2 linked regions of the Kineococcus sp. NBC_00420 genome follow. The protein of the gene in region 1 interacts with the protein of each later gene in a pairwise test. Links are inferred from orthologs where the notes say so. Each region holds a gene or a part of one and is shown on either strand. Other genes may lie near its edges.

Evidence for each region. Proteins that work in one complex are often made in the same cells at the same time.
Region 2: the proteins of thrS (region 1) and rplA interact in binary tests that used the Escherichia coli proteins (3 or more experiments, as listed by UniProt). The link is inferred for Kineococcus sp. NBC_00420 from one-to-one orthologs.

Annotation. Positions count from the first base shown.
Region 1 is NZ_CP107930.1:5,030,241-5,038,337, reverse strand. The notes cover bases 2,270-5,258. They hold thrS (threonine--tRNA ligase), read right to left. Parts: upstream 4,761-5,258; coding sequence 2,778-4,760; downstream 2,270-2,777. Other genes in these bases: OG218_RS24585 (MOSC N-terminal beta barrel domain-containing protein), read right to left, coding at 4,812-5,258; OG218_RS24595 (HIT family protein), read right to left, coding at 2,270-2,776. In the rest of the region: pgsA (phosphatidylinositol phosphate synthase), read right to left, coding at 1-462; OG218_RS24610 (hypothetical protein), read left to right, coding at 563-1,033; OG218_RS24605 (hypothetical protein), read left to right, coding at 1,030-1,890; OG218_RS24600 (thiol-disulfide oxidoreductase DCC family protein), read right to left, coding at 1,839-2,207; more of OG218_RS24595, read right to left, coding at 2,204-2,269; more of OG218_RS24585, read right to left, coding at 5,259-5,366; OG218_RS24575 (TIGR02611 family protein), read right to left, coding at 5,526-6,068; OG218_RS24570 (SsgA family sporulation/cell division regulator), read left to right, coding at 6,439-6,867; OG218_RS24550 (glycosyltransferase), read left to right, coding at 7,570-8,097. UniProt on the Escherichia coli protein: Catalyzes the attachment of threonine to tRNA(Thr) in a two-step reaction: L-threonine is first activated by ATP to form Thr-AMP and then transferred to the acceptor end of tRNA(Thr). The rate-limiting step is amino acid activation in the presence of tRNA.
Region 2 is NZ_CP107930.1:3,683,787-3,687,185, forward strand. What follows is about bases 1-2,951. They hold rplA (50S ribosomal protein L1), read left to right. Parts: upstream 1-1,093; coding sequence 1,094-1,810; downstream 1,811-2,951. Other genes in these bases: nusG (transcription termination/antitermination protein NusG), read left to right, coding at 1-407; rplK (50S ribosomal protein L11), read left to right, coding at 571-1,002; rplJ (50S ribosomal protein L10), read left to right, coding at 2,126-2,698; rplL (50S ribosomal protein L7/L12), read left to right, coding at 2,769-2,951. Outside these bases: more of rplL, read left to right, coding at 2,952-3,152. UniProt on the Escherichia coli protein: One of the primary rRNA binding proteins, it binds very close to the 3'-end of the 23S rRNA. Forms part of the L1 stalk. It is often not seen in high-resolution crystal structures, but can be seen in cryo_EM and 3D reconstruction models.

The DNA.
Region 1 (8,097 bases):
GAGTCGTTCGCCGCGTTCGGCGATGCCGACGTTGGCCGTGTAGCCGAGGCCCTCGGCGCGGGCCTTGACGTAGGACACGATGCTGCCGAACACGAGGCAGGCCAGGGCGAGCCCGGCGGTGAGCTCGTCGTTCCCGCCGCGGGCGAACCAGACGACCAGCCCACCGAAGACGGCGCTGTCGGCGAAGCGGTCGAGGCTGGAGTCCAGGTAGGCGCCCCACTTGCCGGACCGGCCGAGGATGCGGGCCATGATCCCGTCGATGGTGTCGAAGAGGACGAAGACCGTCACGGCCAGCGAGGCCCAGAACAGGTGCCCCGTGGGGTAGAGGACGAGAGCGCTGAGCACGGTGCAGACCGTGCCGAAGACCGTCACCATGTCCGGGGTCACCCCCAGCCGCAGCAGCAGCCGCGCCAACGGGGTGAAGACCTTCGTGACCACCGCACGCGCGTACCTGTTGAGCATCGTCTCGTCGTCCGTCGGGGTCGGGGGGCTCCAGGGTAGCGTCGGCGCGCCCACGCTCCGGTCGCCCGCGCCGGGTGGCGCGATCACTAGGGTTCGGGTCGTGCACCACCTGTCCCGTCCCGCCCGGTGGTGGCGCACCGCGCTCGCCCTGGCGTTCCTGGTCGCGCTGGTCCTGGGCACCCTGCGCTTCGACGACGACCGCTGGCCGTTCGCCCCGATGTCGCAGTACGCCTTCGGGGTGGACCTGAACGGCGAGATCCGCTCGACGCGGGTGGAGGCCGTGACCGTCGACGGCGAGCAGGTCGACGTGCCGCTCTCCCCCGGCGGTGTCGGGCTGCGCCGGGCGGAGGTCGAGGGCCAGTTGCGCCGCTTCGTCGACGACCCGGCGTTGCTGGAGGCGATCGCGGCGGCCTACGCCACGCGCCACCCCGATGCGCCGCGCTACGCGGAGGTGATCCTGGTCCAGGACGTCAGCGCGCTGCACGACGGGACGGTGGTGGGGAAGAGCACCGAGGTCCTCTCCAGCTGGGACGTCCCCGATCCGCGGCACCCGCTGGGGTGCTGCTCGTGAGCGCGTGGCGCACGTGGTGGTTCCCCGCGGTCCCGTTGCGGCGGATCGCCGCGCTCCGGGTCCTGCTGTACCTCTTCGTCGTCTGGGACGCGTGGCGGATCACGACGTGGCCGCTGTCGCACGGGGACGTGCCGGCGCAGCTGTACCGCCCGATCCTGCTCTTCCGTGCGCTGCACGTACCGGCGCCGACGCACGTGGTCACCCACCTCGACCTGTGGGTGCTGACCGTCACCGCACTGGTGGCGGCGAGCGGACGTCTGCCCCGGGTGGCCGGGGCGGTCTGCGCGATCGCCTACCTGTACTGGCTGGGCAACGGCTTCAGCTACTCCAAGATCGACCACGACCACGTCGCCCTGCTGGTGGCGTTGCTGGTCCTGCCGAGCGTGGGTCGTGCGGGGGCCCGCGGTGGGCCGAGCGAGTCCGCCGGCTGGGCGGTGCGCTGCATCCAGGTCGCGACGGTCTGCACGTACTTCCTCGCCTCGCTGGCCAAGGTGCGTTTCGGGGGCTGGGACTGGGCGAACGGGGCGGTGACGACGTGGGCGTTCTCCCGCCGGGGCAACGGGCTCACCGACGCGTTGCAGCGGATCCCGTTCTTCGTCGTCGGGATCCAGTGGATCGTCATCGTCGCGGAGTTCTGCTCCCCGGTGATGCTGTGGCTGCGGGGTCGCGCGCTCGCCGCGGCCATCCTGTTCTGGGGGTTCTTCCACCTGGGCACCTACCTGACCCTCGGCATCCACTTCCTGCCCACGGTGGTCTGCCTGCTGGCGTTCGTGCCGTTGGAACGGGTGTCGGTGCGGGGGCTGCGTCAGCGCTGGGCGGGCAGGGCGCAGGCGGGGGTCCCGCCGGGCAGGCGCTGACGGTTCCGGGCGACCCAGCGGTAGCCGAACCCGGCCAGGGCGTTCAACCCCGGGAGCTGCAGCAGGCGACCGGCCACCGGCAGCGGGAAGGCGCTGTGCCGCAACAGCACCGCGACCGCGTCCTGGGCCGAGGAGATCCGCCGTCGCGCGTCGACGAACTGCAACGCCCGGTCGCAGGCCTCGGGGGTCAACCCGAGGGAGGGGAGGTCGAGGGTCTGCCAGGCCGCGACGTCCACGTCGGCCCGCAACGCCGGGACGAACCCCGCCAGGCGGGTGCAGATCCCGCAGTCCCCGTCGAAGACGAGCACGGGCCTCACCCGCGGGTCCAGGCCTGGGCGAGCCGCGACCGGGTGTCCTCCAGCAGTTCCGGCATCGCCTTCGTCCGCCCGACGACGGGCAGGAAGTTGGCGTCGCCCTCCCAGCGCGGGACGACGTGCTGGTGCAGGTGCGCGGCGATCCCGGCCCCGGCGACCGCGCCCTGGTTCATCCCGACGTTGAAACCCGACGGGTTCGAGGCCGCCGTCAGCGTGTGGATCGCCGCCCGGGTGAAGGCGGTGAACTCGGCCAGCTCGTCGGCGTAGAGGTCGACGTAGGCCGACACGTGCCGGTAGGGGCACACCATGAGGTGCCCGGGGTTGTACGGGAACAGGTTGAGCACCGCGAAGACGTGCTCGCCGCGGTGCACGATGAGCCCCTCGTCGTCGGCGAGGCCCGGCGCCCGGCAGAACGGGCAGCTGCCCGGTTCCCCGTCGGCCGGTTTCTTCTCGCCCTGGATGTAGGCGAGGCGGTGGGGGGTCCACAACCGGGCGAACCCGTCGGGTTCCCCCGCGAACCGTTCGGCCGGTTCGACCCCCACCGCCTCGTCGTCGGTCGGGTCACCGCTCACGTCACACCTGCACCCGGTCACGCACGGCGGCGGCGATCCGCGCGACCGCGTCGTCGACCGGGACGCCGTTCTCCTGGCTGCCGTCACGGAAGCGGAACGACACCGCACCGTTCTCGACGTCCTCGGCCCCGGCGATGAGCAGGAACGGGATCTTCTGCTTGGTCCAGGTGCGGATCTTCTTCGGCATCCGGTCGTCGGCGTCGTCCACCTCGACCCGGATCCCGGCGGCGCGCAGCTTCTGCGCGACCTCCTGCAGGTGCGGGACGTGCGCGTCGGCGACGGGGATCCCCACGACCTGCACGGGGGCCAGCCACGGGGGGAACGCCCCGGCGTAGTGCTCGACGAGGACGCCGAAGAAGCGTTCCAGCGAACCGAACTTGGCCGAGTGGATCATCACCGGCTGCTGCTTGGTGCCGTCGGCGGCGGTGTACTCCAGCTCGAAGCGGGCGGGCTGGTTGAAGTCGTACTGGATGGTCGACATCTGCCAGGTGCGGCCGATGGCGTCCTTGGCCTGCACGGAGATCTTCGGCCCGTAGAACGCGGCCCCGCCGGGGTCGGCGACGAGTTCCAGCCCGGTCTCCTTCGCCGCGGTCTCGAGGACCGCGGTGGCCTTCTCCCACTCCTCGTCGGAGCCGATGAACTTCGCCGAGTCCCCGCGGGTGGAGAGTTCGAGGTAGTAGTCGTCGAGACCGAAGTCCTTGAGGAGGCCGAGGACGAAGTCGAGGAGGTGCTTGATCTCTCCCGGCGCCTGCTCCTGGGTGACGTAGGAGTGCGAGTCGTCCTGGGTCAGCCCGCGGACGCGGGTGAGGCCGTGCACGACGCCGCTCTTCTCGTAGCGGTAGACGGACCCGAACTCGAAGAACCGCAACGGCAGTTCCCGGTAGGACCGACCGCGCGAACGGAAGATCAGGTTGTGCATGGGGCAGTTCATGGCCTTGAGGTAGTACTTCGAGTTCTCCAGCTCCATGCCGGGGAACATCGTGTCCTCGTAGTACGGCAGGTGCCCGGAGGTCTCGAACAGACCACCCTTGGAGATGTGCGGGGTCCCGACGTAGGAGAACCCCTCCTCGATGTGGCGGCGACGGACGTAGTCCTCCATCTCCCGCTTGATCACCCCGCCCTTGGGGTGGAAGACGACCAGGCCGGACCCGATCTCGTCGGGGAAGGAGAACAGGTCGAGTTCCGCCCCGAGGCGACGGTGGTCGCGACGTTCGGCCTCCGCGACGCGTTCCTGGTAGGCCTTCAGCTCGTCCTTGGACGGCCACGCGGTGCCGTAGATGCGCTGCAGCTGCGGGTTCTTCTCGCTCCCGCGCCAGTAGGCCGCGGCCGAGCGGGTCAGGCTGAACCCGATGCCGACGAGACGCGTGGTCGGCAGGTGCGGACCGCGGCAGAGGTCCTTGAAGGCCACGGAGTCGTCGCGCTTGAGGTTGTCGTAGATGGTCAGTCCGCCCTCGCCGACCTCGGCCGAGGCGCCCTCGGCCGCGTCCGCGACACCACCGGGGGCGGTGCTCTTGAGGCCGATGAGCTCCAGCTTGTACGGCTCGTCGGCCATCTCGGCGCGGGCCTCGTCGTCGGAGACGTCGCGACGGGCGAAGCGCTGCCCCTCCTTGACGATGCGCTGCATCGTCTTCTCGATGACCTTGAGGTCCTCGGGGGTGAAGGGGCGCTCGACGTCGAAGTCGAAGTAGAAGCCGTCGCGGATCGGGGGGCCGATGCCGAGCTTGGCCTCGGGGAAGTGCTGCTGCACGGCCTGGGCCATGACGTGCGCGGTCGAGTGACGCAGCACGGCGAGGCCCTCGTCGGAGGAGATGAGGACACCCTCGACGTCGTCGCCCTCGGCGAGGACGTGGGAGAGGTCGCGCAGTTCGCCGTTGACCTTCGCGACGACGACGGCGCGGTCGTCGGCGAACAGCTCCCCTGCCGTGGTGCCGGCGGCCACCTGCTGGGTCTCCCCGGATCGGGTGATGCTGAACTGGGCCGACACGTGGGGCCTCCGCTGGTCTGGGCTGCTGGTGCTGGGACGGACCGTTCGACTCTACCCAGGGGGGTTCACGCGGACCTCGTCCCCCACCCGCAGCACCCCGCCCGTCGCGACCTGGGCGAACAGCCCCGCGCAGTGCCGGGGCGCTCCCCCCAGCCGCAACACCGCCGCGCCGATCGAGCAGGTCCACCCCTGCAGGTCCGCGGCCGGGGGTTCGTCGGCGCCGAACTCCACGACGAGGTTGGCCCGCGAGGAGTCCCCGGCGTCCGGCTCCCGTCGCTGGCCGAGGCTGACGAGGTGCACGGGAGCCACCTGCCGCGCTCCGCCGTCGACGGGCGCGAGTCGTGCCCCGGGCACGGCCAGGAAGTCCGCGAGCGCCGTCCCGTCGGGAGTGCGCAGGCGGGGTTCGAGGGGGTCCCCGGCGAGGGCGAGCCCGCGCAGCGCGGGGTTCCGCTTGGCGGCGAGGACGCGACCCGCCTCGTCGACGACCGCGTGGCCGCGGTCACCCAGGAGGCCGTCGGGGCCGAGTTCGGCCGCGGTGAGGGAGGATCCCGGGACGGACTTCACCGGGAAGAGGTGGATCTCGCACAGGACGCCGACGAGGGTCATGTCCTGATGATGCTGGGTGGGCGATACTGGGTTCGAACCAGTGACCCCTTCGGTGTGAACGAAGTGCTCTACCACTGAGCTAATCGCCCGAACGTCGCGCTGAGCGCGTCCGGCCCGAGAACCATACCGTGACTCGGGCCGTGCTCTCGACCGCCGCGGTCAGAGACCCGGGACCCACTGCAGCTGGGCGGTGACGACCTCGGGCGTCCACGCCGGCAGCCCCTGCCAGGCGAGGTAGCCCCAGAGCAGGGCCGCGACGACGGCGGCGGTTCCCGTCCCCAGCGCCGCGCGGGTCGCCAGGGAGTGGCGCGCGAGCCACCGGGCCCAGCGGTGGAGCTGGCGTTCCCCGAAGTGCTTGAGCCGTTGGGCGGAGGAGAACTCCGTGCCGAGGACGGCGAGCCCGAGGAACACCACGAGCCAGCCGGGACCGGGCAGCGGCACCAGCACGAGGCCGAGCAGGACGACGAACGCGCCGACGGCCCCGACGACGGCGCGGTAGACCCGGTTCTTGCGGGTGTCGGCGCGGATCCGCTCGCGCTGGGCGTGCAGGGCGGCCCGGGTCCGCCGCAGCCGGTGCTGGTGGGCGCTGACCGGGGCGTCCACCCCGGTCACCACGGGGTGCGGCGCGGTCGGCGGCGACGGCAGCGACGCCCCCTCGGCGCGCGCCCAGTGCTCCACCTGCCCGTCCACTCGCTCGTCCACCTGCCCGTCCACCGCGCCGTCCTGGTCCCCAGGTCCGTGTTCGTGCACCGTCCGCACCGCTCACCCTCCGTCCACGACCTACCCACCCCTCCAACGCACGGACGGGACGCGACGCTCCCGCCGGAGGTGGAGGTTTCGCGTCGACCCGTGGTGAGAACCGTCACAGCGGCCCGCCGGACGGCGGTTGACCTGCGGAGACACCCTCTCGTAGGCCCGCGAACCCGCCGGGGCCGAACGGTGGGGGAACCTCCGGCGACACGCCGACGTCCCACTTGCGTCGTTCGGGTGTTTCAAGCGCGCAGTTGGTGGGAAACTCATGGACACGGTCGCTGGAGCCCGTCAGCGGCCATGAGCACACACGGAGGTCGACGTGCCTGCATTGCCGCACCGCAAGACCGAGGTCGACGTCGACGTGTCGCTGCGACTCCGGACCACCAGTGGTCCGGGACTCCCCGTCCCCGCCAGCCTCCACTACGGAGCTGACGACCCCTACGCCATCCACGCGGTCTTCCGCGGTGGCGACACGGACGTGGAGTGGGTCTTCGCACGGGACCTGTTGAGGGAAGGACTGACCGCACCCGCCGGCACCGGCGACGTGCAGGTGCGGCCCTGTTCCGACACCCTCGACGGCCGCCCCCGGGTCCTGCTCCGCCTGTCGTCCCCGGACGGCAATGCGGAACTCGAAGCCGACGAGGCCGACGTCCGGCGCTTCCTGCGCCGTGCCGACGCCCTCGTCCCCCCGGGCCGCGAGACCCGCCACCTGGACCTGGACGAGCTCATCGCTCGCCTGGTGTCCTGACGCACCGGCAGACGACGCACGAACGCGAGCGGACCCGCCCCGGCACTGTCGCCGCGGCGGGTTCTCCCGTGTCGCAGCTCTTCCGTTCCCCGCGGCCGCGTGAGCCGGGAGGGGATTTGGCCTTGTGGCCGACGTCGGCTAATGTTTTCAACGCCACGGGGAACCGGCCGGGAACGGCAGGGAAACCAGGGCATGCGGACGTAGCGCAGTTGGTAGCGCATCACCTTGCCAAGGTGAGGGTCGCGAGTTCGAGTCTCGTCGTCCGCTCGGAAGTCGGCACAACGGGGCCGTGAGCCTCTACGGTGGAGTGGCCGAGAGGTTAGGCAGCGGCCTGCAAAGCCGTCCACACGGGTTCGAATCCCGTCTCCACCTCCACTCGCAGTCGGGTAGCTCCCGACCGTGGGTACCGAGGGCGATTGGCGCAGCGGTAGCGCGCTTCCCTGACACGGAAGAGGTCACTGGTTCGATCCCAGTATCGCCCACCAGCACGTGAAGAGGGTCGGGTCCGGAAACGGACCCGATCCTCTTCGTCGTTCCGGCCGCGCTCGCGACGCCTCCCGGGGTTCCGGTACACGGTCTCGCCGCTGAAACCGCAGAGAGTCACGAAAGGTCACCCAGGCGGACCAACGCCTTGCCTGCCAACGGGTTAACGAATTCGTAACACGCCTGTCACGGAGCCGCGGAGTACGTACGGTGACGGCCATGTCCTCCGCACACTCCGGCCGCCCGGCGCTGCGCGTGCTGTTCGTCCAGGGCCACCTCCGGGAGAACGGCGGCCTCCGCGTCGTCAACGCCCTGGCGGCCCGCTTCAGCGCCGACGGGGTCCGGACGGGCGTCTTCGCCCTAGAGGAGGTCGACGGTGAGGAGGCCGTGGCGCTCCCCAGCGACGGCGTCGCGCTGCGCTACGGCGCCCACCACGCCCTCCCGGCCGCCCGCCGGCTGCCCACCGGGCTCCTCGCCCTGCTGCGCACCGCCCGCGGCTACGACGTCGTGGTCTCCGGCTCGGAGATCGGCCACGGCCTGCTCGCGGCGTCCCTGGTCGCCCGCACCCTCGGCAAGCCCTTCGTGGTCCTGGCCCAGGGCGACCTCGACCAGGCGATCGCCGCCTGGGTCCCCGCCAAGCTGCAGTCCGCCACGCGGTGGGTGCACCGCCACGCGGACGCGGTGATCGCCGTCTCCCCCGGCCTGGTCCCGGGTCTGCTGGCCAACGGCCTCCCCGCGGAGCGCGCG
Region 2 (3,399 bases), 1.3 Mb from region 1 along the record:
ACGTGCGCCGCGTCCGGATCCCCGGCTACGTCCTCGTCCGCATGGACCTGACCGACGAGTCGTGGGGCGCCGTCCGGCACACCCCGGGGGTCACCGGTTTCGTGGGCAACACCCACCAGCCGGTCCCGCTGTCCAACGACGAGATCTTCTCCATGCTCGCGCCGACGTTGCCGTCCAGCGAGAAGGCCGGCGAGAAGAGCGCCGGTGGTGGCGCCGCCGCCGCCCCGACGAAGACCGTCGACTTCGAGGTCGGCGAATCGGTCACCGTCATGGAAGGCCCCTTCGAGACCCTCCCCGCGACGATCTCCGAGATCTCCACCGACCGCGCGAAGCTCACGGTGCTGGTCTCGATCTTCGGCCGCGAGACGCCGGTCGAGCTGAACTTCAACCAGGTCGCCAAGATCTGACGCACTGCTCTCCCGCGAGACGCCCTCACCCCGAGCCGGGGTGGGGGCGTCTCGTTTTGGGGGCAGGGGGAGTCCTCCCGTAGACTGATCGACGGCCACAACACGTCGTCGCCCGAACCGCGGGCACCGAACGGCCGTCACGCATCCGAGGAAGGGATCGCTCATGCCCCCCAAGAAGAAGGTCTCCGGGCTCATCAAGCTCCAGATCAAGGCCGGCCAGGCGACCCCGGCCCCGCCGATCGGGCCCGCGCTCGGTCAGCACGGCGTGAACATCATGGAGTTCTGCAAGGCGTACAACGCGCAGACCGAGTCCCAGCGCGGCAACGTCATCCCGGTCGAGATCACGGTCTACGAGGACCGCTCGTTCACCTTCATCACCAAGACCCCGCCGGCCGCCGAGCTCATCAAGAAGGCTGCGGGCGTGGAGAAGGGCTCCGGCGAGCCCCACGTGAAGAAGGTCGCGAACCTCACCAACGCCCAGGTGCGTTCGATCGCGGAGCAGAAGCTGCAGGACCTCAACGCCAAGGACGTCGACATGGCCGCTCGCATCATCGCGGGCACCGCTCGGTCCATGGGCATCACCGTCTCCGACTGAGCTGTCGCACCCGACACCCAGCGGTAGTTCCAGTGGCAGGGCCGCGCGCGGTCCGTTCGACCACGACCCTCAACGATCCAGAGGAGCAGAAGTGAAGCGCAGCAAGGGTTACAAGGCCGCAGCCGAGAAGATCGACTTCGACGAGCTGTACGCACCGCTCGACGCCGTCAAGCTCGCCCGCGAGACGTCGCTGGTGAAGTACGACGCCACCGTCGAGGTCGCGTTCCGCCTCGGTGTGGACCCCCGCAAGGCCGACCAGATGGTCCGCGGCACCGTCAACCTGCCGCACGGCACCGGCAAGACCGCCCGCGTGCTGGTCTTCGCCGTCGGTGACCGCGCCGCGCAGGCCGAGGCCGCCGGCGCCGACATCGTCGGTGGCGACGAGCTCATCGACGAGGTCGCCAAGGGGCGCCTCGACTTCGACGCCGCCGTCGCGACCCCGGACCTCATGGGCAAGGTCGGTCGTCTGGGCAAGGTGCTGGGCCCCCGTGGTCTGATGCCGAACCCGAAGACCGGCACCGTGACCATGGACGTCGCCAAGGCCGTCACGGAGATCAAGGGCGGGAAGATCGAGTTCCGCACCGACAAGCACGCCAACCTGCACTTCGTCATCGGCAAGGCGAGCTTCGACGACACCCAGCTCGTCGAGAACTACTCCGCCGCGCTCGACGAGGTGCTGCGCCTCAAGCCGTCCTCCTCCAAGGGCCGCTACCTGCGCAAGGCCACCATCACCACCACGATGGGCCCGGGCGTGCCGGTCGACCCCGCGCTGACCCGCAACCTCACCGGGGAGGCGACCGTCAACTGACGCGTCGCTGAACCACCCCGCAGGGGCGGGATCCCGTTCCGGGGTCCCGCCCCTGCGTCGTGCGGTCAGGACCACCCGTCCACGGCGTGTAGTCTTGTCCAGTACCGAAGACCGCCGGTCGCTACCCACACCTCTGGTGCAGAACCTCTGGTGCTGGTAGCTGAAGGCCCCGCAGTGCGGGCGACCTGCGCAGGTGAGCAAGAGCTTCGATCGTGGCCCTGGTGGCCGCCCTCCGACGCCCCGCGCACCTGCGCCGGGGCGTTTCGTGCTTTCGGGGTCGACCGGTTTCCCCCGAGACGAGGAAGGAGGGCACACATGCCGAAGCCCAGGAACATCGCCGCCGTGAAGCAACTCACGGCTCTGTTCCAGGAGTCCAACGCCGCGGTGCTCACCGAGTACCGGGGGTTGTCCGTCGCGCAGCTCACGAACCTGCGGACGGCGCTGGGTCCTGACACGACCTACGCGGTCCTGAAGAACACGCTGACCAGCATCGCCGCGAAGGAGGCCGGAGTCACGGCCTTCGAGGGGCAGCTGTCCGGCCCCTCCGCGATCGCCTTCATCACCGGTGACCCGGTGGAGGCGGCCAAGGGTCTGCGTGACTTCGCCAAGGCCAACCCCCAGCTGATCGTCAAGAGCGGCGTGCTCGACGGCCGCGCGATCAGCGCCGACGACGTCAAGGCCCTGGCCGACCTGGAGTCCCGCGAGGTTCTCCTCTCCAAGGTCGCCGGTGTCCTCAAGGCCACCCAGTCGAAGGCCGCGTCGCTGTTCCAGGCGCCGCTGTCCAAGACCGTCCGCACCGTGGAAGCGTTGCGGGAGAAGCAGGCTGCGGGCGCCCCCGCAGAGGCTGCTGCGGACGAGGCCCCCGTGGCCGAGACCGTGGACGCCTGAGCTCCCAGCTCCCACCCCCCTGCCCGCGCAGCGAACCGCGGGACCCACACACTCAGGAAGGACCGCCCTCATGGCGAAGCTCAGCACCGACGAGCTGCTCGACGCGTTCAAGGAACTCACCCTCATCGAGCTCTCCGAGTTCGTGAAGAAGTTCGAGGAGACCTTCGACGTCACCGCCGCCGCCCCCGTGGCGATGGCCGGTGGCCCGGTCGCCGGCGCGCCGGCCGAGGCTGCTGAAGAGCAGTCCGAGTTCGACGTCATCCTCGAGGCCGCTGGTGACAAGAAGATCGGTGTCATCAAGGAGGTCCGCGCGCTGACCTCCCTCGGCCTCAAGGAGGCCAAGGACCTCGTCGACGGTGCCCCCAAGCCCGTCCTCGAGAAGGTCGCCAAGGACGCTGCCGAGAAGGCCAAGGCCCAGCTCGAAGCCGCTGGCGCCACCGTCACCCTCAAGTGACCCCCGCCCGGGGCTGACCCGGGTCGCTACGCCCCAGGGGCGGTCGGACCTCGGTCCGGCCGCCCCTGCGGCGTTCCCGGACGACTTCCGGGGCCGGTTCGGCGAGTTGCCCACACGCCCGGGGGGTCGCCTTGACGCGGACGCGTCGGGGGGACATCCTCATCTCGGTCGTCAACACGACCGCCTGCTCGTCCCGACACCGTCGTCGGGGCCGACGTCGCCGTCGGGGGGCTCGCGGTCACCGGCG